DNA from 4 places in the Bradyrhizobium quebecense genome. Region 1 is predicted to be linked to each of the others. Evidence: riboswitches for the same ligand, from Rfam matches in the RefSeq annotation. Region 1 holds a riboswitch; each other region holds the start of a gene.
The links. A riboswitch is a leader RNA that binds a small molecule or an ion and turns the genes downstream of it on or off. The one in region 1 is predicted to bind cobalamin.
Positions count from the first base shown of each region.

Region 2: it holds a riboswitch for cobalamin, as region 1 does, so the genes downstream of both, HU230_RS27325 (ribonucleoside-diphosphate reductase subunit alpha) here and HU230_RS37760 (TonB-dependent receptor) in region 1, are expected to answer to the same signal.
Region 3: it holds a riboswitch for cobalamin, as region 1 does, so the genes downstream of both, HU230_RS40145 (5-methyltetrahydropteroyltriglutamate--homocysteine S-methyltransferase) here and HU230_RS37760 (TonB-dependent receptor) in region 1, are expected to answer to the same signal.
Region 4: it holds a riboswitch for cobalamin, as region 1 does, so the genes downstream of both, HU230_RS06915 (DUF1636 family protein) here and HU230_RS37760 (TonB-dependent receptor) in region 1, are expected to answer to the same signal.

Region 1 is NZ_CP088022.1:7,892,973-7,900,329, reverse strand. Features, by position in the region: gene HU230_RS37770 (STN domain-containing protein) at 1-131, opposite strand, end outside; gene HU230_RS37765 (PepSY domain-containing protein) at 300-1,784, opposite strand; gene HU230_RS37760 (TonB-dependent receptor) at 1,787-4,069, opposite strand; cobalamin riboswitch at 4,176-4,371, opposite strand; gene HU230_RS37755 (CobW family GTP-binding protein) at 4,599-5,528, opposite strand; gene HU230_RS37750 (amidohydrolase family protein) at 5,530-7,020, opposite strand; gene HU230_RS37745 (hypothetical protein) at 7,175-7,357, opposite strand, start outside.
Region 2 is NZ_CP088022.1:5,663,263-5,670,619, forward strand. Features, by position in the region: gene HU230_RS27320 (ribonucleotide-diphosphate reductase subunit beta) at 1-316, opposite strand, end outside; gene HU230_RS27325 (ribonucleoside-diphosphate reductase subunit alpha) at 307-2,100, opposite strand; cobalamin riboswitch at 2,356-2,569, opposite strand; gene HU230_RS27330 (hypothetical protein) at 3,242-3,439, shown strand; gene tnpC (IS66 family transposase) at 3,719-5,290, opposite strand; gene tnpB (IS66 family insertion sequence element accessory protein TnpB) at 5,343-5,696, opposite strand; gene tnpA (IS66-like element accessory protein TnpA) at 5,689-6,147, opposite strand; gene HU230_RS27350 (DUF1521 domain-containing protein) at 6,757-7,357, opposite strand, start outside.
Region 3 is NZ_CP088022.1:8,454,507-8,461,863, reverse strand. Features, by position in the region: gene HU230_RS40170 (IS30 family transposase) at 1-12, opposite strand, end outside; partial or broken gene HU230_RS40165 (IS5 family transposase) at 42-757, opposite strand; partial or broken gene HU230_RS40160 (IS630 family transposase) at 885-1,379, opposite strand; gene HU230_RS40155 (group II intron maturase-specific domain-containing protein) at 1,459-2,073, opposite strand; partial or broken gene HU230_RS40150 (helix-turn-helix domain-containing protein) at 2,078-2,269, opposite strand; cobalamin riboswitch at 3,169-3,365, shown strand; partial or broken gene HU230_RS40145 (5-methyltetrahydropteroyltriglutamate--homocysteine S-methyltransferase) at 3,467-4,146, shown strand; gene HU230_RS44230 (hypothetical protein) at 4,210-4,377, shown strand; gene tnpA (IS66-like element accessory protein TnpA) at 4,459-4,884, shown strand; gene tnpB (IS66 family insertion sequence element accessory protein TnpB) at 4,881-5,237, shown strand; gene tnpC (IS66 family transposase) at 5,360-6,838, shown strand; partial or broken gene HU230_RS40125 (5-methyltetrahydropteroyltriglutamate--homocysteine S-methyltransferase) at 6,845-7,357, shown strand, end outside.
Region 4 is NZ_CP088022.1:1,487,818-1,495,174, forward strand. Features, by position in the region: gene HU230_RS06905 (cobyric acid synthase) at 1-123, opposite strand, end outside; gene cobO (cob(I)yrinic acid a,c-diamide adenosyltransferase) at 135-788, opposite strand; cobalamin riboswitch at 825-1,040, shown strand; gene HU230_RS06915 (DUF1636 family protein) at 1,134-1,508, shown strand; gene cobW (cobalamin biosynthesis protein CobW) at 1,505-2,539, shown strand; gene cobN (cobaltochelatase subunit CobN) at 2,539-5,787, shown strand; gene cobG (precorrin-3B synthase) at 5,784-6,947, shown strand; gene HU230_RS06935 (precorrin-8X methylmutase) at 6,947-7,357, shown strand, end outside.

The sequences.
Region 1 (7,357 bases):
GGCTGGCTGCCAATATCGAAGTCGACCGTTGCCGGCGTCCGAACTGATTCAAGGCTTGCGGCCATCGTTACCGTCTGGATATTCCCGGCAACGAGAGTGCCTATGACCAGGCCAAGAAAGCGCTGCCACATCCGATCATGCTTCGAGCGCAGCCCGATCTTCCGACCCATTGAACAAAGTGCATGAGGCGCCGCCTTGATCCTCAAGCCCAGCCGAACAGCACGATCTATCGGTGATCGATAGAGCTGTTCGTCAAACCCCGCGGCAGGCGCAACATAGAAACAGATTGTGACAATCTGCTAACAAGGGCGGAGACCTCGCGCCGGCCGCACCTTGCGCCGTCGCAGCCGGCGCAAGCCGATCACGATACCGCTGATCGAGACGATCGTGCCGACCGCCGACAGCAGCCAGACCACGACATCGCGCGCCGGCCAGACGCGCAGCAGAACGGAAAAATCCAGGCTGTGCAGCGCATTGAACAGCCAGCGATAGGACCGGCGGCTGCCGTCGCTGCGGTCGAGGATCTCGGCGGTGACCGGAGAGATGTGCAGCCAGGTGTGGGCGGGATCGTCGAAGCCGATCCGCAGAACGGGAAGCTCGCGCGCTTGGTGCAGCGTGTACCAGTAGGCGTCCGGTTCATCGAGCTGCCGCGCCGATATCATCGCAGCTCCCGGCATCGCGCGCCGGGCAGCCGCGACGATCTCGTCCTGCGAGAGCGTCACGGGCGCGCCGGTCACGGGATCCGCGAGGCTGCGACGGCCGCTACTGTCGTCGAGCACCATCAGCCGGCGTCCGCCGATCCAGACGAAGCGCGCCTCCACCGCCGATACCTGCGGCGGCGACTGCAAGCCGGCAACGATATCGGGTGCATCATGGCCGCCGTAGCCGACCGCGATCCCGCGCGTGGGGCCGCGGCCGGAGAACGCGCCGCCGGGATTGAGCGACAACCAGCCACTGAACATCCAGGTGAAGACGAAGATGCCGCCGACGAGGCCGGCAATATGATGCCAGGCCATCCAGCCGCGATAGGGCGAGACGGCGCCATCTGCGTAACGGCGCGTCAGCCGCAGGCGCAGAATGCCGATCCAGAATCCGGTGACGGCGACGACGAGGCAGATGCCCGATATCCACAGCACCACGTCCCGCCACAACGGCCCGTCCTTGCGCAACACGGTCGGATAGATCCAGTGCGGGATCGAGCCGAGCCAGTTCCAGACGCGCTCTCGCCGCGTGGTGTCGAGGGCGATCTCGCCGCTGCGCGACGAGACATAAAGTTCGGTGCCATCGGCGTCGCCGAGGCCGATCAGATAGAGCGGCCGCAGCGGATCGAAGCGCGCGGTGACCGTCCATTGATCGCGCGTCACGGTATCGAGCAGTTGCGGCTGCACGGCACGCGGGTGATGCCGGGCAACAGCAAGCGCCTGGTCCGGCGTGACCCGGTCGATGACGCTGCCGTCGATCGCCGAAATGGTGACGGCGGCCCCCTTCCATTCGGTCACGCGATAGACCGGAACGTCGTCCAGCATCGAGAGCCGGAGATCGCGTGGATAATGTTCCGTGCCCGCGATCGCCATCGCACGATCAGGTGCGATCTGTACCTTGCTCCAAACGATGCCAGGGAGCGCGGACAGGCGCTCGTCGTCAGTGAGGCGCGGAAACGCCACGGACATCATGACGAGGCCGGAGATGAACCACATCGCGAAGAAGAGACACGTCGCAATGCCGATCCAGCGATGGACGACATAAAGCCATCGACGCGCTCGCCGGATCAGAGCGTTGCGCATGGTCAGAACTTCACGTTGACGGACAATTCGGCGGTGCGCGGCATGCCGAGCAGCCACTGCCCCGTCCCGTTCGAGGTCACCGCGTAGACCTTGTCGAACAGATTGTAGACGCGGAACGCGACCGTGGTGCGATCATCCGGCTTCCACCTGATGCCGCCATTGACCACATTGTAGCCCGGCCGCAATTGCGTGTTGGCGAGATCGGAGTACATCGCACCGACGATCTGCACGCCGCCGTAGACCGACCAGTTGGGCGCGAAGTCCCAGGTCAGCCAGACGTTCGAGACCTGCTGCGGCACGTTGACCGGAACATTGCCATTGTAGCTGACGACCTTTCCGCCGACCACTTGGCTGTTGTTATCGTATCGGGCGCGCAGCAGCGCAAGATTAGCGTCGACGCGCCAGCCGTCGTTCAGCGCGAGCCCGATCGTTCCTTCGACCCCGCGGGATGATTGCTGGCCGATTTGCAGTGCAAGGCCGGCGGTTGGATTGCTGGGATCGGGAATGGTCAGGCCGGTCTTGACGATCTCGTAAGCAGCCAGCGTCCACTCGCCGCGGCTGCCCCAGAACGACTGCTTGACGCCGATTTCGGTCTGCTTGCCGGTCGCGAGTTGGAAGGTTTTCTGCGAGGTCGACAGCGAGATCAGGTTGCTGACCGGATCGACGCCGACCGCGTACTGACCATAGAACGCGAGGTCCTTGATCGGCTCGTACACCAACCCGGTTCGCCAGCTGGTGCCCGACAGCGTGGTTTCAAAACTGTTCGCCGGCGTCTTGTAGTCGGTGCGATCGACCTCGGGACGATCGTACCGGACGCCGGTGACGAGCGACAATTGATCGGTCAGCGACAGGCGATCTTCGGCGAACAGCGCGTATTGATTGACGATCGCGTTGAAGCCCGGCGTCGTCGCCGTGGTCGTCGCGAAGAACGATCCGGGATCGAACACGTAAGGATTGACCGTCGACGCGCCGCCATAGGGCGAATTGTTGGTGTGGGTGAAGTCGATCCGGTTGACGTCGAATCCGGCGACAAACTGGTTTGCAAGTCCGAAGACGTGACCGCTGAAGGTCGCATCCATCCGGTTGCCGAGTTGCTTCTGGTCGTGGAAGATCTCGATGTAGCTGGAGCGGTCGATCAGCTGGGTCTTCGGATTGAAGGTGTAGTTTTCGATATCGCGCCAGTGCCGCTCGCTGGTCAGGTAATACAGCGTATTGTTGATCTTGATGCCGTCGGCGACGCCCCACTCGGTCTTGAACTGGGTCCAGCTGTCCTGGTAGCGGATCGCGCTGTCCAATGCGTTGTAGTTCTTGAAGCGCAGCGCGTCCTGGATCGAGCCGTTGATCAGCGGCGTGCCGAAATAGCGCGACGGGCTGCGGTCGCCGTAATCTTCCGAGAGCGTGAAGGCGAGATTGTCCGACGCCTGCACCCGCACGGCGGCGGAGACCACCGCATTCGATGTCTTGTCGCGATCGACCCAGCCGTCCGACATGTTGCCCGTGGCGTTGATGCGGTAGGACACATTGGGATTGATCGGACCGGTGCTGTCCACCGACAGCCGTCGCGTCATGTTGCTGTCGAGCGAGACCTCGGCCTCGTTGTAGGGCGTGCCCTGCGGCTTTTTCGGAACGACGTTGATGACACCGCCGATCGCGCCCTCGCCGTACAGCACCGAGGCCGGACCGCGCAGCACTTCAACGCGTTGGGTCGACCAGGTGTCGTAGGGGAACGTCAGGGTGCCGGAGCCGATATAGAAGCGCGTGCCGTCATACAGCGTCATCACCGAGTTGCTGCCGGCAAAGCCGCGGGTGCTGAACGACAGGCCGCCATTGCCGGGCGCCGGCGTTGCGATGAACCCGGCCGCATTCTGCGTGACGGCATCAAGCACATTGTGCTGGCCGCGTTCGGCGATGGTCTGCGCCGTGATGATCTCGACGCTGGCCGGCGTCTGCAGCGGCGTCAGATTGAGGCGACTGCCGGTGCCTCCCTGTATGGTGGCGTTGAGCGTCGGCGATGCCGATCCCGATGCGCCCGACGCCGCGGGGCGCGGCGCGCCAGCGGTTGCCGCAGCCGTTGCAGGTCTGGCGCGCGGCCGCGACGACGTCGCCGAGTTGCGGCTTCGCGCCGCGGGCTTGGGCTCTGCGGATGTCGAGGGTGCGACCTCGATCGGATCGAGCGTCGTGGGTGGAGACGTTTGTGCCGAACCTTCAGCCGGCAGCAGCAGCGATGACAGGGAGCAAACGAGACCGAGGCGCCAACGGCGCGCGGCGGGAGAGGACGGAGACATGAAAGGACTCGCGGTAACGTGGCACGTCACCGCGAACGCGGACTGGCGCATTGCCCCAAAGGCAGTGCTCCGATCCCACCAGGACGCCCCCGCCCGATGTGCTCGCGTGTGACCACGACTGACGGCAGGTCTCCTGGCTCACGGGTCATCGCCTGTCGACGCCTTCCCGGGCTTGATAGCCCAGTGGCAAATTGACGAAAGGCTCGCCGTTTACAGTTGCGGGGACAGCTGCGGCATTGGGGTTACCCTCGCACCGCATTCCCTTTTGATCCCCGAAGGGAACCGTCGGCAGAAACGATAGGTGGTGCGGGATAGGCTGTCAATTCGATGCGATTGTCGCACACATGCTTTGCGGGATGATGCTGCTGCGATGACACAGCGACAGCGCGGGCCGACGCGAGGATTCTCTATTCCGTCATCCTGTGGTGCGAGCGGAGCGAGCCTCGAAGGATGCACGGCCACGCTGACGGCCGTCGACCCTTCGAGACGCGCTTCGCGCTCCTCAGGGTGACGGGAAACTGGCTTCGCATCACCCTGCTTCGACACATCCCTGCATCACCTCATCGATCTCGGCCCGCGACAGAGCGCCCATCTCGGCGATGAACACGATTCGCGTGCGTGGCACGCCGGGTGCCGGCACGCCGCCCGCGGCCAATGTCGCGCGGCCGCCGGCGAGTTGAAACACCGTCAGCCGTCCGGGCTGCTCCACCGTCTCGAACAATCCCTTCGCCCGCGCCAGCTTCGGCGCCAGTTTACCGATTGCCTGCTGCAAGCGCGGCAACCGCACCGGCCGCTCCGATGTCCAGCTCAGCGTCTCGAACCGGTCCGCTACCGGCCGTCGCGGCGCGGTCTCGCGCGGCGCTGGCAACTGATCGAGGTCCGCGGGAAACAACAGCGCTGCCGGCACCTCGCCATGCAGCGCATCGACGACCACGGCCGCCGGACGCACTGCCCGCACCGCATCGCGGATCACGGCGCACGCGGCTGCATCGGCCAGATCGACCTTGCTCAGCGCCACCACATCGGCCGCCCGCAACTGCGAGCGCAGCAGCGCATCGTCCAGCGCGGCCACCGGCTGCGTCGCGTCGACCACGCACAGCACGGTCTCGAGCGGCGCCTCCTTCCAGATCACCGGGTCCATCAGGTTGCGCACGATGTCGGCGGGATCGGCGATTCCGCTGGTCTCGATCACGATGAATTCGGGACGCGGATCGCGCCGCAGCAAGGTTGCGAGCGTGCGCAGCAGATCGCCCTCAAGTGTGCAACAGATGCAGCCATTGCTCAGGCTGACCACGCCATCGCTGGCGCCGGCGATCAGCTCCGCGTCGATATTGATCGCGCCGAAATCGTTGACCACGGCGGCGATGCGCCGGCCTTGCGCATGCGCCAGCAGATGGTTGACGACCGTGGTCTTTCCCGCCCCGAGAAAACCCGCGACCAGCAGGATCGGGACCGGCACCTCAGCCCCCGGTGACGGGCCGGCGCACCGGCCGGCCGGGCCGTGCCGCGACATCGAGCACGCCATCATTGATCAGCGGCTGGCCGCTGACCACGAGATGCCGCACACCTTCCGCCGGGCGGTTCATCGCGGAGAAGGTCGCGCGGTCGCTGAGCGTCTCGAAGTCGAACGCCACGACGTCGGCATCGGCGCCGACCTGCAACCTGCCCTTGGCGCGCATCGCCGGCGTGCTCGCGGACAGAATCTCGGCCGGAATCAGCGCGCATTTGCGGATGCCCTCCAGCAGCGACACCTTCCGGCGCTCGCGCACCCATTCGCGGATGAAGCGGGTGAAGCAGCCGGCCGAACGCGGATGCGAGGTGGCATCATCAGGCAGCGGCCAAGCGTCGCCGGTGTAGGGGCGACCGTCCGACAACGTCCACGGCATCGCGTCGGACGCGATCGCACCGCCCGGATACAGCACCGCCATGTCGAGCAGATCGCGATGATGCGCGTTGTTCTCGATATCGAGCACATGCCACAGCACCAGCGTCGAGGGTTCCGCGGCCTGCGCCGCCAGCAGCTCCTCGCGGCTGCCGAAGCGGTGACCGTCGGTCACGCGCTGCACCGAATCGTAGCCGAGGCCGTTGCGCTCCTCGAATTTGGGATCGCTGAAGAAGGTCGCCGCCAGCACGGTCGAGCCGGTGCCGTAGGGATAGGCCTCCACCGTGATCGGCAGGCCCTGCGCCTGCGCCTTGGCGATCAGCGCAACGCAGCGCTCGATATCCGTCTTGCTCGACGAGTTGAAATGGCAGATGTGCATGTGCGCGCCGGTGGCGCCGGCATAGCCGATCAGGCGGATATAGGCCTCGGCCGCGCTCTCGGGATCGATGCGGGACATGTAGGCGACGTGGGTGAAGGTCGGCACCGCATGATCAGCGGCGAGCTGGCACACCGCGGTCAGTTCCTGCACGCCCGCGCCCGGCGCATAGGCGTTGAGAATGCCGATGCCGATGCCGCCCTCATTCAGTCCGTTGGCAAGGCGCGCGAGGATGCCGCCGACCTCGCTCTCAGTCGCCACGTTCTCGATCCAGCGGCGATCGCGCATCGCTGCGCCGAATGATTCCAGCGAGCTTTCCGCATTCGAGCCGGTCATCGCGCCGATCCGCGCGAACGCCCAGTTGGCAGCCGCGCCGTAGTTCAGCACCCGCCCCTTCTCGGCCTGGCGTTTGTACCAGGATGCCACCGGCAGCACGCCGGCCTCGAGATCGAGCGATGTCGTCACCCCATCGAACGCCTGCATGCGATCGGCCGGAATGGTCTGGCCATGCGCGTGCAGGTCGATGAAGCCGGGCGCCACCACGAGGCCGGTGGCGTCGATCTGCCGCTCCGCGCCGCCGAGCCCCGTGCCGACCGCGGCGATCTTGCCGTCGACGACGGCGACGTCGCCGATCGCGTCCATCCCGCTGGCCGGATCCACCACCCGGCCGCCGCTGATCACCAAACCACCCATCTCGCCACTCCCCGCATTGTCCGACACCGGCCGATCTCTTTTCGAGCACAGAGAAGCGCATCGCACTCATCGCAGCAACCCGGCAAGGGGTCGTGGCGACATGTTCTGACGGAATATCCGCCGCGCCGTGATGGCGATTGCAGAGAGCCCCTCGTTACGTTCCGGTTGCACGCCGCGACGGCAGCCCCCGCCAAAGATCGTTGCCGGGTTTGATGCGGCTCGCCACGAGTTTCGGCGGCGTGCGGTCCCTGGCGATCGCCGCTTCGACCGCGCGCTTGAGCCTGACATTGTCGATTTGCACCAGGAATCGCCGGATGACGGCATCCTGATCCGCGCC
Region 2 (7,357 bases), 2.2 Mb from region 1:
TGAGCGGCTGGAAAATCGGGATGTATCGCTTGAGATAATTGTCACCGACCTCGATGTCCGACTGAGTAAAGAAGCGAAAGATCTGGGTGAGCAGCGCGCGCTCGCTGGCGGTGACGCGGTCCGACGCCCAGTCCTTGAGGTCGTTGCCGAGCGGCACCTCCTCGGCCATCCAATGCGTCTGCTGCTGACGCTTCCAGAACTCGTAGGCCCAAGCGTAGCGATCAACGTCATAGCTGCCCATCGAGTCAAGGAGACCAACGCGTCCCTTGCCGATCAGCGTGCGCGGATCGACAGACGAGAGATCGATCATTGACATGCGAGGCACTCCTCATAATCGGTGCGCTGCGCAGGCGGCTGCCGCGGCGCGGCCTCGTCATCGTCGACGATCTTGCCGGCGAACGCCGCGCGCGAGATCGATTTTGAACGGCAGTAATAAAGGCTCTTCACCCCACGCTTCCACGCCGTCCAGTGCAGCATGTGGAGATCCCACTTATCGACCTCGGCCGGCAGATAGAGGTTGATTGACTGACTCTGGCAGATGAATGCGGCCCGGTCGCCTGCAAGCTCGACGATCCAGCGCTGGTCGACCTCGAAGGCGGTGCGAAACACCGCTTTCTCGTGTTCCGACAGAATGTCGAGATGGGCGACCGAACCCTCCTGCGCAATGATCGACTGCCAGGTCACCGGGGTGTCGGCGCCCTTGGCGATCAGTACCCTGGTCAGATGAGGATTACGTACCGAGATGGCACCAGACAACGTCTTGTGGGTGTAGATGTTGGCCGGGATCGGCTCGATGCATGCGCTGGTGCCGCCGCAGATGATGCTGATCGAAGCAGTCGGCGCGATCGCGATCTTCTGGCTGAAGCGCTCCATCACGCCACGTTCCAGGGCGTCCGGGCACGGGCCACGCTCGCGAGCAAGGGCGACGGATGCCGCGTCGGCATCACCCCGGATCTTCCGAAACATCTTTAGATTGAATGATTTCGCCAAGCCACTCTCCATTGGAATGCCATTCGCCTGGAGGAACGAGTGGAAGCCCATGACGCCAAGTCCGACGGAGCGCTCGCGCAGGGCGGCGTAGCGGGCCCGCTTCATACCCTCCGGCGCCGTCGTGATGAAGTGGGTGAGCACGTTGTCGAGGAAGCGCATGACGTCCTCGATGAAGCCGGGTTCCTCATTCCATTGGTCCCAAGTCTCGAGGTTGAGCGATGACAGACAGCACACCGCGGTGCGCTCCTCGCCGCGATGGTCGATGCCGGTCGGGAGCGTAATCTCGCTGCACAGGTTGGAGGTCGAGACCTTGAGACCGAGCTCGCGCTGGTGCTTGGGAAGCGCGCGATTCACAGTGTCGATGAACAAGAGATAAGGCTCGCCTGTCTGCAACCGGTTCTCAAGAATGCGTTGCCATAGCTGTCGCGCGTCGATCTCGCGGACGACCTCGTTCGTCTTCGGGCTGCGCAGAGCGAACGCGGTGCCGGCGCCCACGGCACGCATGAACTCGTCGGTGAGGTTGATGCCGTGATGCAGGTTGAGGCTCTTGCGGTTGAAGTCGCCGGACGCCTTGCGGATCTCGAGAAACTCCTCGATCTCGGGATGCTGGATATCGAGATAGACCGCCGCCGAGCCGCGCCGCAACGAGCCCTGGCTGATCGCCAGCGTCAGGCCGTCCATGACGTGGATGAACGGGATGACGCCTGAGCTGACGCCGCCCTTCACCTTCTCTCCGATCGAGCGAACATTGCCCCAGTACGTGCCGATACCGCCCCCGTTGGAGGCAAGCCACACGTTTTCGTCCCAGGTGCCAACGATGCCTTCGAGCGAGTCGGACACCGAGTTAAGGAAGCACGAGATTGGCAGGCCGCGCGTGGTGCCGCCATTGGACAGCACCGGCGTGGCTGGCATGAACCACAGCCGAGACATCGCGTCATAGAGACGTTGGGCGTGCGCAACATCGTCCGCGAAGGCACAGGACACCCGCGCGAACATGTCCTGGACGCTTTCGCCGACGAGCAGATAACGATCGGTCAGCGTTAGCTTGCCGAACGCGGTCAGCAGGCCGTCGCGCGATCGATCGAGCGTGAGATCGGACGGCTTTGGCAATGGCGCGAGAGGCCGCGGCAGCGGAGGCGATGACGGCGGCGGCACAACACACCGCTGAGGCGCGGCAGACTTTGGCCGCGCCGGCCACGGCCGCACACTCGGCCACTCAATTAGATGACCATGCTGATTGAAATCGTAAGACGACGACATCGGCAACCCCGCGATGTTAGGGGGGGGAAGCCACGCGCACGACTTGCGAGGAGACGGGTCAAACGTCCCAGGCTGCAAGCGACGCACGGGGCACCCCGCCCGAGGACGTTCTATTCTGTCGCGGCAGGTCTCCTGGCTCGCGGGTCGCTGCGGCTGTCGGCCTTCCCGGTGCTGTCGCGGCCAGTGACCATTATGACAACCGCTCGCCGCTTACAGTTGCGGGGGCAGCCCCGGAATAGCCGTTACCGGCGCACCGGGTTCTCTCTTAGCTTCCACCCTACTAGATGCAGAATGGAAGACCGTGGCAGATCTACATACAGACGCCGCGCGTCGAGATTCGTCAAGGCTTGTGGCAGGGGAGTCGAGACGCAGGACGCCACGTCCGCTCCGGGTCTGGGCCCGCAACGCTGTGTTCGAGCAAATGCCCCCCTGCTTCGGCCCATTCCGTGAAAAGAGTGGCAGCATTTTGATTTCGATGCTCCGTCGCGATGACGGGTGCCTATGCGAGTCCGCGTTGGATAGGAATCCGTTCGGCGAAGGTTCCGGGCGATGCTGGCGAGGGATAATCTCATGACGCGCAACGTTTGGCTTGCAATTCAAAGCGGTCGAGAATGCGATGCGCCAGCAAGGTGTTGCTCTTCTTGTGGAACTGGCGTGAGGTGCGTCCCTGCCATGATCGTGCGATCTCGGTGGCTTGCCGCGCGCGCCAGATCGAGCGCGATAGCTCCACAAATGCTTATGGTACCACTGAGCCTTCAACGCGCAACAGTCGCCGTCGCGCTTGCTGACGTGGCCAAGTGTTTTGGCGCCATGATTTACCAGAGCTCCGATCGCAGTAATGACCGTGCCGGCATACGGTTGTCCTCACTTGCGTGGTCATGGATGAAGCCGCCAAGGAGGCTCGATCTTAGTCAGCTTTTCGCAAGCTGTCCCTGCTAGCATGAAGCGGATAGGTCATCTCGCGGCGACGCCGCTATCCGGGTGTTACGACATGAACGCAGCCGATATTAATGCAACAGCGCCGCAGGTTGGCGCCCCCTCCGACACCGCCGAGAGCGGCGGCGATGACACGCGTGCAGCGCTACTGCGCCGAGCATTCGAAAAGGCTCTCGTTTCCGTCGCCACGCAAGTCATAAGCGATTCCCAGTCGGATATGGATGAGGCCATGAGCGAGCTTGATGATGGGTGAGCCGATGCTCGGCGCCACATAGAGATACAGCCCGCGTAGTGATCGAATCGAAGACGTGCCAAGTGAAACTTGGCACGTGCCACCAGTTAGATGCGCATTCAATGATCTCAGATCCGAGCTGCGAGCGGGTCCCGCGAATCCGAATGCACCGGGATCTTTTTGGCGGCGGGCTGCTGCGATTTCCTTTTAACGTCCCTAGCAGCTTACTTGTAAGCGCGATTTTCTTCGCACGCCGGCGGTTTTGATGGATTGCCCTGGTATCGGGCGATACCGAGCCGTTCAGGCAGTGGCGGCTTTGTGGAAGTTGAAGGGCAGCAGGTCTGTAATATCGGCGTCGCCGGCGCGCTGAGGCAATTCGGTGAGGACGTGGCGCAACCACGCTAACGGCTCGACACGTGAGGCGCGGCAGGTCAGCATCAGGCTATAGACGACGGCACTGGCCTTGGCTCCGTCCACGGTATCGCTGAACAACCAACTCTTCCTGCCAGTTGCAAAAACCCTGATGTCGCGCTCCAGAAGATTGTTGTCAATCGGCATGCTGCCGTCCCCGGTGTAGCGCGTCAGATATTCCCATTGGTTTCGGGTGTAGGATACGGCGTCGCCGAGCTTGCTGTCAGGCAAGACCTTCGGGGCCATGTCATCGAGCCATACTTTGAGAGCATTGAGGATGGGGACACTATGTTGCTGGCGGAAGCGGCGAATGCAGTAGGCCTGTGTTTCACCCTTCTCCGGTATTCCGTCCCACGCCCGCCTTTCAACCCGGTAGAGCTGTTCAAAGAACCGCAGCGCTTGCTCGGGCGGACCGCCGCCCTTCTTCCTGGCTTTGAGGGCATCGACAAAGCGCCGCCGGGAGTGGGCCATGCATCCAATGTGGGTGGCCCCTTCCAGCGTGCGCCATGCGGTATAGCCGTCACTCATTACAATGCCACGGTAATCGCCGAGGAAGGCTTGCGGGTGGATTTGGCCGCGGCCCGGCTGATAATCCAGAAGAACGATCGGCTCGTGGCTGCCCTTGCCGCTGCGATAAGCCCACATGTACGATGTGCTGGTGGCCCGTTTGTCCTTCTCCTTGAGGACCTGAACCGTTGTCTCGTCGCCATGGATGAGAGGTTGTGATCTGAGCCGCAGCTTCAGGGCGTCGTAGATGCGATGCAGATGCTTCTCGCTCGAGCCAATCACCCAGTGGCCCAAAGCGCCGCGGCTGACAGGAACACCTGCACGTTCGAAGGCCTGCGCCAGGCGGTAGAGCGGCGTGCCATCGACATATTTGTGAACCAGCGCGAACGCCAGCGTCGAGGGCGTGGCAACGCTGCCCGGCAATGGTTGCGGCGGCATCGGCGCGGTCACGACAGGGGCGTGGATCCCGGTGCGATCGCAATGGCGGCACGCATATTTGAAGCGCACATTCTGTAAAACCTTCGCCTTCACCTCGATATGAAGTTGCTCGGTGACAGCCTCGCCCATGCGATGCATCTGGCCACGGCAGCAAGGACACGCCTTCTGATCGTCGGACAGGTCATACTCGACGCGCTCACGAGGCAGGTTCCCCGGCAGCGGCTTGCGGCCGCGCTTCTTTCCCATTGTGTTTTCGACGGGTGGCAAGCCCGTGTCCGGAAGTTCGGCGATATTGTTCGTTTCACTGCCGGCGTCCTCCTCATCGGAGGCCTGCTCGGCTTCATTGAAGAGACGATCAACATGCTTTTCGCTGCGCGGCGCAAAACGATGCAGGCGTGCCAGCGCCAGTTCTTCCTCGAGCTTGGCGACGCGGTCGGCGAGTTGATGGTTCTCCGCCTGCAGCGCAGCAATGCGTGCCAACAGCACTTCAACACTCGGATCGCCGGTTCGATTCATCGAATTCTTGAATCTGAACCGTACCGACGCGTCAACCGCTCAACTCGAGAGCTCAGCCGGCAACCTGATATTGCCGCACCGGATGGCGGACCATCGCATCGATATCGATGCCGTCAAGGATCCAGTGCAATTGCTCCGTCGTCAGCGTGACGATCGCCTCCTGGCGGCGCGGCCATCGGAACCTGTCTTCGGTCAGCCGCTTCAGGACCAGTACAAAGCCGGACCGATCGAAGAACAGAAGCTTCATCCGGTCGCAACGGCGATTGCAGAACGCAAAAACCGCCGGAGTGAATGGATCGAGCGCCATCGTCTCCTGGACCAGGACCGCAAGGCTGTTGATGCCAGCCCGGAAGTCGATCGGCTCACGGTGCAGATAGACCTGCAGGTCATCGCCCAGTCTAAACATCGCCCAGCGCTCCGATGATCGCCGTCAATGCATCCACATCGCCGCATTCCAGCGCGAGCTTCACGCCATTCGGCAGCGACACGCTCACTTTGGCCGGAGAACAAAAAGCTGGAGTCCCTTTGGGTTCCGAACCACGCACTTCATCGTAAGCCGGCAAATCAACCGTCGCCACGCTGTCTTTTCGCGACAGGTCCCGCTCGGACTTCCCCTCAAGCTGAACCGGGATGAACGCCGGGCGTGAGGACGGCGGCAGCGACCTGGTCGCGCTGTGCTTCTTGATCCACTTCCGAAGGAGGTTCGCGTTGACCCCATGTTCGAGTGCAAGCCTCGATACCGAAACCCCAGGCTCAAGGCAGGCCGCGACAAGACGCTCTTTCGATGCCGCCTCGTAGCGCCGGCGACCGTTCCGGCCGACAAGCCTGACCCGCAGTTTCTGATCATCGTCGCTCATCACAAGGTGTCCACCTATTTTGGTGGACACCTCATGCATCAGGACTCTCAAAAGCAAAAGGTGCGGAGAAATTCGCGCTTACGCTTACTTTGACGGGAATGGCGATGCTCAAAGCCCATAGCGCCTCCGGCTTCCTGAGAAGCTGATGGATGTTCGGGGGGGCGCAAGGGTTCACGCCCGGCTTCGGAGGCTAAAGACAGGCAGAGCTCAACGCGAGGCAGGGCTTGTGCTTTTGAGCCGAGGGTAGATCGCGCTGTCGAGGCAGCCCTCAATCCAATTTGCGATCTTGACGGGATTTTCACTGCGACGCTTGCGTCGGCATGACTTTGAGATGCAGACAAACCTGAGAGCACCGTTCCTGTGCAGCGCCTCCATCGCCGACAACGGGCGGGAACGCGCCACAGCAATTCTGGCCGGGTAGCCGGGCCTGGAGGCCCTCCGCCCGTTTGTCGGGGCGAAGGCTGCGATTGCCGAGACAATCTGACTGTTACCGTCGATCCTGAATCGATAGATCGCCAAGCTGCCCTTCTCGCGGCCGTTTGGCGAAAATGAAAGGCGGGCGCTAGCGCCCGCTTCCACGAGTTTCCGACACGCCCCGGGGATCGGGCCTCATGCCGGCTGTGCATGGCGATGGAAAATGCGCTGGAACATGCTCTCGTGCATCATCGTCTTGAAATCCGGTGGCGCATCCGGGTTCTCATTGTGGTTGATCACCGCCTGCGTCACCTTTCGTCCGGAGTTGTCAACCCACCCCTGAGTTGTCTCATGGATTGTCTGAGCGCCATCGGACGTCAGCTGATCAAGCGTCCGCCCAGCATTAGACTGCGTGACCTTCAGATTGTTCTTCCCATCCTTGTCGTCACCGAGCCCCTCCACAACCATGGCATTGTCGCCGTTGGTGATGGTGAGCTTCGAGGAGATGGTTTTTCCTTTGCCATAATCGACCGTGTCCACCGTGATCTTCGTGCCGTCGTCGAGCTGGAAGGTCATACCTTTCTTGAAGTCGAAATCGTCCTTGCCGTCGCCATTAGCATCGACGTGAGGATCGCCGTGGATCCTCGAGACATGGCCGGTCTGGTTGTTCCTAACGGTCCAGGTGCCGTCCTTCTCATCGGCTGTGATCGTATACTTATCACCAAGGTTGATCGTCGCCTTGCCGTCCTTGACCTCGTGCGACCACACTGGCGCTGGCTGAGATGACGGCGCTGGC
Region 3 (7,357 bases), 560 kb from region 1:
ACATTGTCCCATCGCCACAACACCCTAGGTCGTGTGGACACTTACCGCATCCAAAGGACGATGGCTGCGAGAGTGACGACGGCGCGATAATTTCGGGCGGTCTTTTCGAAGCGGGTTGCGACGCGGCGGAACTGCTTGAGCTTTGAGAAGCAGCATTCGACGAGGTGACGCTGGGCATAGAGGTGCTTGTCCAGCGGGTATTTGAGTGTGCGTGACGGATTGTTGGGGATGACGGCGAGCGCGCCCTTGGCGGCGATGGCTTGGCGCAAATGATCGGCGTCATAGGCCGTATCGGCCATGACGACCTCGGCAGGTAGTCCCTCGATCAATGCGGCAGCTTGCGGTGCATCGCCCTGCTGGCCTGCGGTCAGCGCGAACCGTACGGGACATCCCAAGCCACGAACGGCCATATGTATCTTGGTGCTCAGCCCCCCGCGCGAGCGGCCGATCGCCTGATCTTCAGACCCCCTTTTTTGGCGCCGGCGGCGTGCTGATGCGCCCGGACGATGGTGGAATCGACGATCAAATATTCGAAGTCCGGATCATCGGACATCGCCTCGAAGATCCGCCACCAGACGCCCTTGATGCTCCACCGACTGAAGCGCCGGAACACGCTGTTCCAATCCCCGAACGCCTCCGGGAGATCACGCCAGGGAGAGCCCGTGCGAACAATCCAAAGTACACCTTCCACGAACATCCGATTGTCGCGCCCAGTGGAGCCCTTCTGGTCGGGGCGACCTATGATCAGCGGCGCCATCCGCTCCCAAGCCGCGTCGCTCAATACCAAACGGTCCATCACACCCAAGACTGCCTCCCCAAAAGCAGTCTTGAATCTGATTTGCGCCTAAAAGGGAATCCTTAGAGTCCACACCACCTAGAGCGTTTCACATTTTGACTGAAGCATAACCGGCGTTTGCGAAGTAGTTTGGCATTCGCGAGGCTGGATGTCCTGAACGAGGTGACCGATTTGGCGCCAAGTGTCTTCGACGGTGCGCCTCTGAGCCTGCCGCATCCAGTGTTTGATCTTGGAGAAGGCCTGTTCGATCGGGTTGAGGTCGGGCGAGTATGGCGGCAGGTACCAGAGCCTGGCGCCAGCAGCCTGGATCATCTGCCTGACAGCTTTCGACTTGTGGCTTCCGAGGTTGTCGAGAATGACGATGTCGCCTTCGCGCAGGGTTGGCAGGAGAAGGTGCTTCACATAAGCGCAGAAGCATTCGCCGTTGACCGGGCCGCCGAAGACGCAGGGTGCCGTGAGTTGGTCATGGCGGAGCGCGCCGAGGAATGTGAGGGTATCGCCAGTGACCGTGCGGGGCGAAGCCGCGCAGGCGTGCGCCCATGGGGCCCCAGCCCCGCAAAGGGGCCATGTTGGTCTTGATCCAAGGGTGAGTAGGCCGGGGGATTTTCACCCCCGGCCTCTCGCAGAACGGTGCGTGAACCTCTCGGTTCACACCGCTCCCGTCAGGTGAACGTGGTCGTTCCGAAGAACTGCCAGTGTACGAACAGCTCCGCGTTATTCCGAGCCAGCTTTCGCAAGAACAGCGAAGCACCGGTTTTGTGGAGCCGGAAGCGCTTGTACTTTCGCATGGTCCACGCCTTCAGCTTCTGATTGACGTAGTCGACCAGAGAGAACAGCGCTGAACGGCTGAACCGACCATAATAACCTATCCACCCCCGGAGGAGCGGATTGATCTGTTGGGCAATCTCAGCCAGCGTCCCCGGCGTTTGCCGGGGAATGTGCAAGCTTCGGATCGTTGCTCGCATGGTCTTCAAAGCTGTCGGACTGACCGCCGGGGTGTATCCACAAAAGAATTCCTTCCGCTGTGACGTTGCCACCTGCCGCGGCCTGAACTGATATCCGAGAAAGTCAAACTTGACCCTCTGATACGTTCGCCGACGCCTGTTGTCCATGCAATAGACGATCTGCGTCTTTGTCGGGTGCATCTGAAGTCCGCACACCTCCAACCTCGCTTGAAGCTCCGCCCTAATGGCCTCTGCTTCTTGCTCGGTCCGGCAGTGCACCAGTCCGTCGTCGGCATACCGACACCAAGGGAGGTCGGGATGTGTCCCCGCCATCCAGATCAAGCACGGGCTTGCGGTGACCGCCGATGTTGCCAAGCGCAACCGAGCCGGTCGCCCGCTGCCGCTGTGACCACTTCACAACCGACGAGAGCGCAACACCAAACCGTTCCGCCACAGATCGGCAGCTCTCGCCCGCTAAAACCGACGCCACCACACGCTCGCGAAGATCCAGGGAAAGAGGTCGGGTCATGCGATGCTGGCCTCCAATCCAGTCAGCATCTTGAATCATAAACCGCCAAAAACCGGAATCCCCTCCGATTCAGTTAAGCAATGAAATGCTCTAGTTGCAGCGCCAGGCAGATGTGCTTGGCACTCAAGGGCCCACAACGATACGAAACCGCCCATCAGCGCCGGGCGTTTGGAACAGACGCCGCCGAAGTGCACGCTTTAAGCAGGCGGGCAAGATGGTAGCATTCACTCGCTGGCATGCGCGATCGCTCGTGTCGGCCGGCGCATATCGTGCTCTTCAATCGACCGGAAGATGCGGCCTCGACGCAAGTCCTGTCCTCCGCAAGCAGGTAGAGGCGCCGAGCCGTGCTAGCCTCGGCTTGAGCCGATCAATAGTTTCGAGAGAAACTGTCGAGCGGTGTTACTCAAGAGCGGTCTTACCATCAACCCGAACAGGCCGACCGCCGAAACGGCAACAGCAAAGACACCGAGGGCACTCCAAACAGCCATTTTCATTGCGAGCCGGTCTCCTTGGTTTGGTTGATATGCTTGCCTGGGCAGTATCGCCAAAAAGTGTCCGAGTGACGCCTACCAGAAATGGCTGGCATCACAGAACCACCTCGCGCCGCGTATGCTATCTTATTCGGTGGATCGTTGATTGCTTGGAGAAGGCAGCGCAGCGCGCCGTGCTTGATGAACCGGGGCCAGCTTGCATGAAAGCCGTCTGTTCGACCAAGTGGTCCTCGGTGCAAAGGCGGCGTATTCGGATTTGTCGCTGCCCACGCGGAGGGACATTCGGGGTGTCATCCGATGTCCGTGATTGTAGAGCGACTTCTGCATCGAGTATGAACGGCGGGCATGCCGCTAGGCACATTAGCAGATCGCAACATGACGCGAGGTTGACGGAATATCCCTTTTGCCGATAATTGAAGGTGTCGAGGTTCTCCGGTCTCATTAGGCCGGAGCTAAGAGGGAAGCCGGTGTCAATTCCGGCGCTGTCCCCGCAACTGTGAGTAGCGAGCTGTCCAACGAAGGCACTGAAGCCTGACGGTTTCGGGAAGACCGGACAGCAGCGCTGAGCCGCGAGCCAGGAGACCTGCCCCGCCACTATCTTCGTCCACCGGCGGGTGTCCCGGTGGTGCGCCAAGCAACGGTCGCTCGCGCGGCTTCTTCTGCCTGCGTCCGCCATGGCCTTTGCCACCAATATGGGGTTAACGCTATGTCTCTTCTCTCTCTTCCGGTTGCCACACTCGGAACGCCACGCATCGGTCCAAGGCGAGAGCTCAAGGTTGCGCTCGAAAGTTACTGGGCCGGAAAAATCGCCGAACAGCAGTTGCTCGAGGATGCAGCTGGCCTACGTGCCGCAAATTGGGCTCGCCAGAGGTCTCTCGGTGTCACCGTGATCCCATCGAACGATTTCTCACTGTACGACCAGGTGCTCGACACCAGTGTCATGGTTGGTGCCATCCCAGCAGTCTACGAGCCGAATGCCGGATCCATTTCGCTCAAGACATACTTCGCCATGGCACGCGGGGCACAATGCGACGGTCAGGATGGGAGTTGCGGTCACCCGTCGCGTGGATATGGCGCACCCGCGCAGGAGATACCAAATGGTTCGACACCAACTACCATTACATGGTCCCGGAATTTCACCCGGGGCAGACTTTCAGACTATCCTCTCGCAAACCAATCGAGGAGTACGAGGAAGCCAAGGCCCTTGGCTTTCAGACGCGCCCTGTCCTGATCGGGCCGGTTACATTCTTGAAGCTTGGCAAGAGTGCCGATCCTGCGTTCCAGCCACTGTCACTGCTAGATGACCTGATACCGGTCTATATTGAGCTTTTGAAGGAATTGGCCAAACGCGGGGCAAATTGGGGTCAATTCGACGAACCTTGCCTGCAACCATGATCTTGATGCTTCGGCGAGCAACTCTCCGGCTTCGCATTTACCAAAAACGGTTGGGTGCAATCCTATGGCTCGCGCTGTGTCCGGCCGCCGATCCTGTTTGGAGATGTCTCGCGGCCGAAGCCGATCACGGTGGACTGGTGGCGCTATGCGCAGTCGCTAACCAAAAGGCCGATGAAGGCGATGTTGACCGTAAGCGCTGTTCAGCGGCCACCTTCCGGATGACGGGGTGATCTGCGAGTCTGCGGTTCGGTTTGGACCGTTAGGCTTAGAATGGACACAGAGCATAGTGCTATCACGGAGCCGGTGCGGCGGCTTGAAGTCTTCACCGGAGCCGGCCGTCGGCGGAAGTGGAGCGATGGGGACAAGGCGCGGATCGTTGCGGAGATCGTGGCGAGCGGCGACTCGGTCTGTTCGGTAGCCCGACGGCATGGATTGTCACCGCAGCAGTTGTTTGGCTGGCGACGTCAGTTGCGAGAAGCAGCAGGCGGTCATTCCGCAATAGAAGAAGTACAGTTTGTGCCGGCGGTGGTGGATGCCGCGGTGCCGGCGCCCGCTGTTGACCGGGAGCGCAAAGCGGTGCGCTGCAAGGCCAAAGCGGATACCCGGGCTCGCCGTTGCGATGCCGGGATTATCGAGATCGAAGTCGACGGCATCATGATCCGGGCCGGTCGTGGTGCGGATACGACGATGGTTGCGTCGATTGTCCAGGCGCTGAAGGCGAGCCGGTGATCGGTCCGTCGGGTGCGGTCCGGGTGATGGTGGCGACCAAGCCGGTGGACTTCCGTAAGGGGATGGAAGGGCTCGCGACCCTGGTGCGCGAGAGCATGCGGGCAGATCCATTCTCGGGAGCTGTCTATGTGTTCCGGGCCAAGCGGGCGGATCGGATCAAGCTGGTGTTCTGGGACGGAACGGGTCTGTGCCTGTTCGCCAAGAGGCTCGAGGATGGGATCTTCCGCTGGCCGAAGATCGAGGACGGCGTGATGCGCCTGTCGGCGGCGCAATTGTCGGCGCTGCTGGAAGGGCTCGACTGGCGGCTTGTGCATGAGGCGCGGGAGACGTCGACGCCAACGCAGGCCGGATAGCTGTTGGCAGCGCTGCGGCGAAATGAATCAGGAGCGTCGGACGCGTCGCCAGATGGCGGCGAATATGCTCTGAATTGGGTGTGAGCGACGCCCTGCCTGACGATCCCGAGACGCTGAAAGCGATGCTGCTTGCCGAACGATGCGAGAGCGAACGGCTGCGTCAGATCATCAAGGAATTGCAGCGGCATCGGTTTGGCCGGCGGGCAGAGACGCTGCCTGAAGATCAGATGCTGCTGGGCTTGGAAGACGTCGAGCAGGTTGCCGCATACAACGAGACGGCACAGGACGTGAGCGCACCTGAAGGCCGTGAGGCGCGGGCTCGCACGCGCCGCGGCAACCGTGGCGCCTTGCCGATGCACCTGCCGCGGATCGAGGTCGTCGTCGACATCGAGGGCAAGACCTGTCCCTGTTGCCAGGGCGAGTTGCACCGGATCGGCGAGGATAGAAGCGAGCGGCTGGACCTGGTCCCGGCGCAGTTCCGGATCCTCGTGACCCGGCGTCCCAAATACGCCTGCCGGGCTTGCGAGGACGGGGTCATGCAGGCGCCGGCCCCGATTAGGCTGATCGAGGGCGGATTGCCGACCGAGGCCACCGTCGCCCACGTCCTGGTCTCCAAATATGCCGATCACCTGCCGCTCTACCGGCAGGCGCAGATTTACGCCCGCCAGGGCATTGAGCTCGATCGTTCGACGCTGGCGGACTGGGTAGGACAAGCTGCCTTCCACCTGCGTCCGCTGCATGACCGTCTGCTCGGCAAGCTCAGGCAACGGCCAAAGCTGTTCGCCGACGAGACGACGATGCCGGTGCTCGATCCCGGCCGCGGACGCACCAAGACCGGTCAGCTCTGGGCCTATGCAGCGGACGACCGGCCGTGGGGCGGTGCCGATCCGCCGGGCGTTGCCTATGTCTATGCCCCCGATCGCAAAGCCGATCGGCCGATCGCCCATCTCGCAGGCTTCGAAGGGATCCTGCAGGTCGATGGCTATGCCGGCTATGGCAAGCTCGCCGAGCGTGGCGATGTCCAACTTGCATTCTGCTGGTCGCACATGCGACGTAACTTCTACGAACTTGCCACACCCGGTCCCGCGCCCATTGCCAGCGAGGCGCTCAAGCATATCGCCGAGTTCTACGCCATCGAAAGGGACATCCGTGGTCGCGGCGCCGAGGAGCGCCGTCTCGTTCGGCAGCAGAAAATCCGGCCGCTGGCGGAAGCCTTCGAGCGATGGCTCCGCGCAAAGCTCGCGTTGATCAGCCAAAAGGGCAAGTTGGCCGACGCCATTCGCTATGCGCTCTCACGCTGGGAGGGCCTGACGCGCTTCATCAATGACGGCCGCATCGAGCTCGACAACAACGTCGTCGAGCGCTCGATCCGTCCGATCACGCTGAACCGGAAAAATGCGCTGTTCGCAGGCTCCGACGGCGGCGCCGAGCACTGGGCCACCATCGCCTCCCTGGTCGAAACCTGTAAGCTGAACGACGTCGATCCGCTCGCTTACCTGACCGACGCCCTCACCAGGATCGTCAACGGCCATCCAAACAGCGACATCGATCAGCTGCTTCCGTGGGCCTATTGTCGTCAAGACCTCAAAGCTGTGGCCTGAGAACGACGCTTACTGTTGACCGGACCAGTAACGATCTTGAACTGGTCGTTTGTTCGCGAGGATATTCCCCGAAGCGAAGTCTGCCGTCAGATTGCGCTCGCAATTCGAGATGAAGTCGGCGATCGCGAGAATGCGGGTGCTTCCATGATCCAGATCGATGAGGGTGCACTACGCGAAGGCTTGCCATTGCGTAGTGCGCAGTGGACCGTTTACCTCGAGTGGGCTGGAGATTGCTTCCGCATCTGCTCATCGGGCGTCGCCGAACAAACTCAGATTCATACCCACGTGTGTTACTCAGAATTCAACGACATCATCCATGCGATTGCTGCAATGGACGCAGATGTCATCTCGATTGAGACTTCGCGCTCGAAGATGGAACTGCTCGACGCGTTCAGGAACTACAACTATCCGAACCAAATTGGGCCAGGCGTGTACGACATTCATTCCCCACGCGTTCCCGAGACCGGCGAGATGAAGGAGCTCATGGCCTTGGCTCTGAAGCGGCTGCAGCGGTCGCAG
Region 4 (7,357 bases), 2.3 Mb from region 1:
GTTCTGCGGCTTGAAGGGCAGCACGCGCAGGCCGCGTCGTCTCGCGGCACGCGCGAGGCCGGCGACGATGAGCGACTTGCCCACGTCCGAGCCGGCTCCCTGGATCATCAATGCGCGCGCCATGGTGATGTCCGTCAGAACTCGACGCCCGGCTGGGCCTTGATGCCGGAGCGGAACGGATGTTTCACCAATGTCATCTCGGTGACGAGGTCGGCGATCTCGATCAGCTCCTCCTTGGCGTTACGCCCGGTGAGCACGACATGGGTCATCGGCGGCTTCGACGTGGTCAGGAACTCGACGACATCGGCGATCGCCAGATAATCGTAACGGAGCGCGATGTTGATCTCGTCGAGCACCACCATCCGCAGGCTCGGATCCGCGATCAGCTGCTTGGCTTTTTCCCAGCCGGCCTGCGCTGCCGCGATGTCGCGGGCGCGGTCCTGCGTCTCCCAGGTAAAGCCTTCGCCCATCGCGTGGAATTGACAGAGATCGCCGAAATGCCCGGTGAGCAGCCGGCGCTCGCCGGTATCCCAGGCGCCCTTGATGAATTGCACCACGGCGCAGGGAAAGCCGTGCGCCACGCAGCGCACGATCATACCGAAGGCGGAGGAGGATTTTCCTTTGCCGGCGCCGGTATGAACGATGATCAGGCCCTTTTCACTGCTTTTGGTCGCCATGATCTTGTCGCGGGCGACCTTCTTTTTCGCCATTTTGGCCGCATGCCGCGCATCCAGCGAAGGGTCGGTGCCGACGTCGCGATCGTCAGCGTCGTTTCCATCAGAAATCATCACGTTCCTTCGGCTTGACAAGTGCGAGGCCAGGACGAATGGTGACCCCGCGTTGGTTCCTGTCCTACGACAGGCGAAGAGGGAATGCGATAGGGCTCGGACCGCGAGGTTTGCCCGAAGCGCAGCCGCCCCCGCGACCGTGACCGGAGAGATGCCCAAGCCACTGATTCCCTGATGGAGTCGGGAAGGTGGGCATCACGGGAGAAATCCTACTCCGCAAGCCGGGAGACCTGCCGACGCAGTGTGTTTGAGACCGGCGGACGGGGTGTTCCGCGACGGGGAACGAACCTGTTCACGTCAGGTTCGTGTGCCTCATCGCTTCCCGCAGTCAATCCAGGAAGGGCGATGAGCGTTACACTTCATGTCTGTATCACCTGTCGCGCAGGCCAGACGCTGGCCGAAGGCGAGCCCGCGCCCGGTGCGCGCCTGCATGCCGCGCTTGTTGAGGCCGGCGTGCCCGACGACGTCAATCTGGTTCCGGTCGAATGCCTGTCGGCCTGCAGCCAAGGCTGCTCGGTCGCGCTCAGCGCGCCGGGGCGATGGTCCTATGTCTACGGCCGCCTGTCGGCTGATCATGCCAGGGATGTGATCGCCGGCGCCTCTGCCTATGCCGCCGCGCCTGACGGCATCGTGCCGTGGCGCAGCCGCCCGGAAATCTTTCGCAAGCAATCGCTTGCCCGCATTCCACCCATCGCCGTCGTGCCGGAGGCCGCAGAATGATGACGCTCGCCAAGGTTCCGGTCACCGTCGTGACCGGCTTTCTCGGGTCCGGCAAGACGACGCTGATCCAGCATCTGATCCGGAATGCCAACGGCAAGAAGCTCGCGGTGCTGGTGAACGAATTCGGCAGCGAAGGCGTCGACGGCGAGATCCTGAAGTCCTGCGCCGACGCCAATTGCCCGACCGAGAACATCGTCGAGCTCGCCAATGGCTGCATCTGCTGCACCGTCGCCGACGATTTCATCCCGGCGATGGAGCAATTGCTCGCGCGCCCTGTGAGGCCCGATCACATCGTGATCGAGACGTCCGGCCTCGCGCTGCCGAAGCCGTTGTTGAAGGCGTTCGACTGGCCGGAGATTCGTTCGCGAATCACGGTCGACGGCGTGATCGCGCTGGCCGACGCCGAGGCTGTTGCCGCCGGCCGTTTTGCGCCCGATCCCGCCGCGGTGGATGCGCAGCGCGCGGCCGACGACAATCTCGATCACGAGACGCCGCTGTCCGAAGTGTTCGAGGACCAGATCGCCTGTGCCGATATCGTGCTGCTGACCAAGGCCGATCTCGCCGGAGCCGAGGGGATCAAAGCGGCCAAGGCGGTGATCGCGGCCGAGATGCCGCGCGAGGTGCCGATGTTGCCCATCGTCGACGGCGCGATCGACGCCCGCGTGATCCTCGGTCTTGAAGCGGCGGCAGAGGACGACCTCGCGTCGCGGCCGTCCCACCATGATGGTGAGGACGACCACGAGCACAACGACTTCAATTCCGTGGTGATCGATCTTCCGGAGATTTCAGACGTCGATGCGCTGATCGCGTCGATCAAGGGGCTGGCACGCGAGCAGAACGTGCTGCGGGCCAAGGGCTATATCGCGGTCGAAGGCAAGCCGATGCGGTTGCTGGTGCAATCGGTCGGCGAGCGGGTGAGGCATCAATTCGACATGCCCTGGGGCGCGCGGGCCCGGCAGTCGAAGCTCGTCGTGATCGGCGAACACAGCGATGTCGATGAGGCCGCGATCCGGGCGCGACTAGGTGTCTGATGCACGTCGTCTTCCGCGAGAGCCGCGGCCTTGAGGAGACCGCGACGCCAAGGGACCTCGGCCAGGATCCGGCCGATCTCGTGGTGCTGTCGTTTTCCGACAGCGATCTCGCCGCGTTCGCGGCCGGCTGGCGGCGGGGCCGCGCCGCGCTGCCGTCGCTGCGGCTCGCCAATCTCGCGGAGCTGCGCCACCCGCTGTCGGTCGATACCTATATCGAGCGGACACTGTCGCAGGCACGCGGCATCCTGGTGCGGCTGATCGGCGGCGAACCCTATTGGTCATACGGGCTGGCCGCGGTGCATCGGTTGGCGAAGGAGCGCGGCATCGCCCTGGTCGTGCTGCCGGCGGATGGTCGCGACGATCTGCGGCTGGATGAATTCTCGACCTTGCCGGTCTCGACGCTGCGCCGCCTGAAGGTGCTGTGCGACAAGGGCGGCCCCGTTGCCGCGCAGGCCGTGATCGCGCAACTGGCGCTGGCGTCCGGCCTCTATGCCGGGCCTGTCGTCGGCGAGATCGATCTTCCCGAGATCGGCGTCTACGATTCGCGGCGCGGTGCCGTCGCGGCGCTGCCGGCATCGGATGGCCGACCGCTTGTGCTGGTGACCTTTTATCGCTCCTATCTGGCGGCCGGCGACACGGCGCCGGTCGATGCGTTGATCGAGGCTTTGCGCGAAAAGGGATTCGATGCCCACGGCGTGTTCGTCACCTCGTTGAAGGCGGCGGGGGTGGCCGATTGGCTGCGCGTTCAGTTCGCGCAATGCAGCCCGGCCGCCATCGTCAATGTGACCGCGTTCTCCGCGGCGGGTGACGACGGTACGACGCCGTTCGATGCCGTATCGTGCCCGGTGTTCCAGGTCGCTCTGTCCACGGCGCGGCGCGAGGATTGGGCCGTGTCGCTGCGCGGCCTGTCGCCCGGCGATCTCGCGATGCATGTGGTGTTGCCGGAGGTCGACGGCCGCCTGTTCACGGGCGTCGTGAGCTTCAAGTCGCCAGGCGAGCGCGATCCCGATCTGCAGTTCGCGCATCTTGCGCATCAGCCGGATGCCGAGCGCGTCGCAGCGGTCGCCGCGCACGTAGCAGCCTGGCATCGGCTTGCCGGCAAGCCGGCGCAAGAGAAGCAGCTCGCGCTCGTACTCTCGAACTATCCCGGTCGTCCGCATCAGATAGCGCATGCCGTTGGTCTTGATGCGCTTGCCTCGCTGGAGCTGTTGCTGACCGATCTTGCGGCCGCAGGCTTTGACCTTGAGCCGGTGGGGCCGCTGGGAGACGCGCTTTTGCACCGGAAGCTGACATGGGACGTGGCCGAATATCGCGCAGCGATCTCCAGCCTCCCGCAGCAGCTCCAGGACGATCTTTCGCGTGCATGGGGCGCGCCGGAGGATGATTCCGACTGCCGCGACGGCGCGTTTCATTTCGCGGCGATCCGGTGCGGCAAGTCGATCATCGCGGTTCAGCCGGAACGCGGTGAGGTCGGTCAGCGCGATGCCGACTATCACGATCTCTCGCGCACGCCGCGCCATGCCTATGTCGCGTTCTATCTGTGGCTCAGGCAGCAGGGCATCGATGCCGTCGTCCACATGGGCGCGCATGGAACGCTGGAATGGCTGCCCGGCAAGTCGGTTGCGCTGTCATCCGCATGCTGGCCGGAAGCGCTGATCGGCGATCTGCCGGTTGTCTATCCCTTCATCGTCAACGACCCCGGCGAGGCCGCGCAGGCCAAGCGCCGGATCGGTGCCGTGATGATCGGCCATCTGCCGCCACCGCTGGCGCAGGCGGCGGTGCCGGAGGGCTTGCGCAGGCTCGAGCGTTTGCTCGATGAATATTCGACTGCGGACGGCCTCGATCCGGCGCGGCGGCAGCGCCTGATTGCCGCGATTCGCGAGGAAGCGCGCATCGCCGGGCTGGAGGACGATCTCGGTCTCGCGGCGTCAGTCTCCGCAGCCGAGGCCATTCCCCAGATCGATCGTTTCGTCTGCGATCTCAAGGAAAGCCAGTTCGGCGACGGGCTTCATGTGTTCGGGCAGGGCGCTTGCGGAGAGGCGGAGAGGGCAGCGCTGCGCGATGCGCTCGCGGGTCGGCGTGTTGCGTCGGGGCCGTCGGGCTCGCCCTATCGCGGGCGGAGCGACGTGCTGCCGACCGGACGCAATTTGTTTGCGGTCGATCCGCGCGCGGTGCCGACGCCGTCCGCGCATGCGCAAGGCGTGAAGCTCGCCGAAGAGCTGCTGCGCCGTCATTTGCAGGATCACGGCGACTGGCCGAAAGGGCTGGTCGTCGATCTCTGGGGCTCCTCGACGATGCGCACCGCCGGCGAGGACTTTGCGATGGCGCTGCATCTCGCCGGGATCGCGCCGCGCTGGGATCATGGGTCGGGCAGGGTGTCGGGCTACGACATCATCGCGCCGGCGGAACTCGGCCGTCCGCGCATCGACGTGACGCTGCGCGTGTCGGGGCTGTTTCGCGACGTCTTCTCCGGTCTTGCGCAGTTGTTCGAAGCTGCGACCGAGGCGTTGTCCGAACGCAACGAGGAGAGCGACGAGAATCCTTACCGGCAGCGCGTCTCGCGCGTGTTCGGGCCTCGCCCCGGACATTATGGCGCCGGCATCGCGTCTGTCCCGGACGTCTTCACGGAGGAGGCGCGCGACGCGGCCGGCGAAGCCTGGCTGTCGGCATCGTCCTGGGCCATTGCATCCGATGGCGAGATCAGGCCCGACCGCGCGGGCATCGAGGCACGGCTCGCCTCTGCCGACAGCTTCGTCCACACCCAGGACTTGCCGGAGACAGACTTGTTGCTGGCGGCGGACTATGCCGCGCATGAGGCCGGCATCGCCGCCGCGGCGCGGCGGCTCGGCGCAAAGGTCCCGTCGCTCTATCACCTCGATGCGACGCGGCCGGATCAGCCGCATGCCCGTTCCTTGACCGAAGAAATCTCGCTTGTGGTGCGGGCGCGCGCCGCCAATCCCGCGTGGATCACTGGCATGATGCGCCACGGCTTCCGCGGCGCCGCCGAAATATCGGCGACCCTGGAGCACATGGCGGCGTTCGCGCATCTCGCTGGTGCAGTGCCGCCGCACCTGTTCGACCTCTATTACGACGCGACGCTCGGCAATGACGACGTTCGCGCCTTCATGGCGCGCGAGAATCCGGCTGCGCTGGCTGCGATCGAAACCTGCTTCATCCGGCTGCACGACGCGTCGCTCTGGCAGACGCGGCGCAATTCGATTGCAGCTGCGCTGCAGGAGGCCTCATGAGCGCGGTCGCGATCAAGGGCTGGTGTCCCGGCGCGCTGCGGCCGATGCAGTCGGGCGATGGCCTCGTGGTGCGCATCCGTCCGCGCGGCGGGCGGCTGGACGCTGCGCAGGCGGCAGGAATCGCCGATCTGGCTGCGCGATACGGCAACGGCCTGATCGATCTGACCAGCCGCGCCAATCTCCAGATCCGCGGCGTCAGCGATGAGGGTTATCCCGCCTTGATCGATGGGCTCGCCGAGCTCGGATTGCTGGACACAGATTCGGATACCGAGGCGCAGCGCAACGTTCTGGTGACGCCGTTCTGGACCGCCGATGACGACACGCCTTCGCTCGCGGCCGAGCTTGAGCGGGCGCTCGCCAGCGCGTCGCTCGGTCTTCCGACCAAGTTCGGCTTCGCAATCGATGACGGCAGCGAGCGGGTGCTGGCCGGCGCGTCTGCGGATATCAGGATCGAGCGCGATCGCAATGGCGGACTGCTGGTGCGTGCCGATGGCGCACGGTACGGTCGCTCTGTCTCGCGCGGAGAGGCGGTGGATATCGGACTCGCGATAGCCGAATGGTTTGTCATCTCCGGCGGAGCCAAGGGTGAGAAGCGGCGGATGGTGGCTCACCTGGCCGGTGGAGCGAGCCTTCCCGAATTGCTTCGCGGCGATGCCGAGCCGGTGGCTCGATCGGCGGCCCCTGTGCCCGGCCTCTATCCGACTGGTGCGATGGTCGGCGTCGCCTTTGGACAAATGCCGCGGCAGATGCTCAGCCATCTCGCCGGGTGCGCGCAGGCTCTCCGCATGACGCCGTGGCGGATGGTGCTGGCGGAGGGGATGCATGAGATGCCCCGCGGCGCGGATCTCGTCACTGATCCCAATGATCCGGCGCTCCGCATGATCGCTTGCAGCGGCGCGCCGCGCTGTCGTGAGGCGCATGCCGACACGCGTGCATTGGCATCGGCGCTTGCATCCTTTGTCCCGGCGGATGCCCGGCTTCACGTGTCCGGCTGCGCCAAGGGCTGTGCCCATTCCGGTTCGGCTGACGTCACCCTGGTTGCGTCACGCGAGGGCTTTGACCTCATCCGCGACGGCACCACGCGGGACGCGCCAGTCCTGCGAGGGCTGACCCGTTCGGACCTCATCGCGAATCCCTCCGTGCTGATGGGAGGCCATTGATGCCGCACGTCTATGAGACCGATGGTGCGGCGATCTATCGCCAGTCCTTTGCGACGATCCGGTCGGAGGCCGACCTTGCGCGCTTTACATCAGACGAGGAGCCGGTGGTCGTGCGCATGATCCATGCGGCGGGCATGGTGGGCCTGGAAGCGCATGTCCGCTTCACGCCCGGCATGGCTGGGCGGGCACGGGCAGCCTTGCAGAACGGCGCGCCGATTCTCTGCGATGCGCGGATGGTGTCGGAGGGCATCACGCGCGCACGGCTGCCGGCCGGCAACGCCGTGATCTGCACGCTCGGTGATGTCAAGGTTGCCGAACTCGCGCAATCGATGCACAACACGCGGTCCGCGGCGGCGCTCGAACTGTGGCGGCCGCATCTGGCCGGCGCCATCGTCGCGATCGGCAACGCG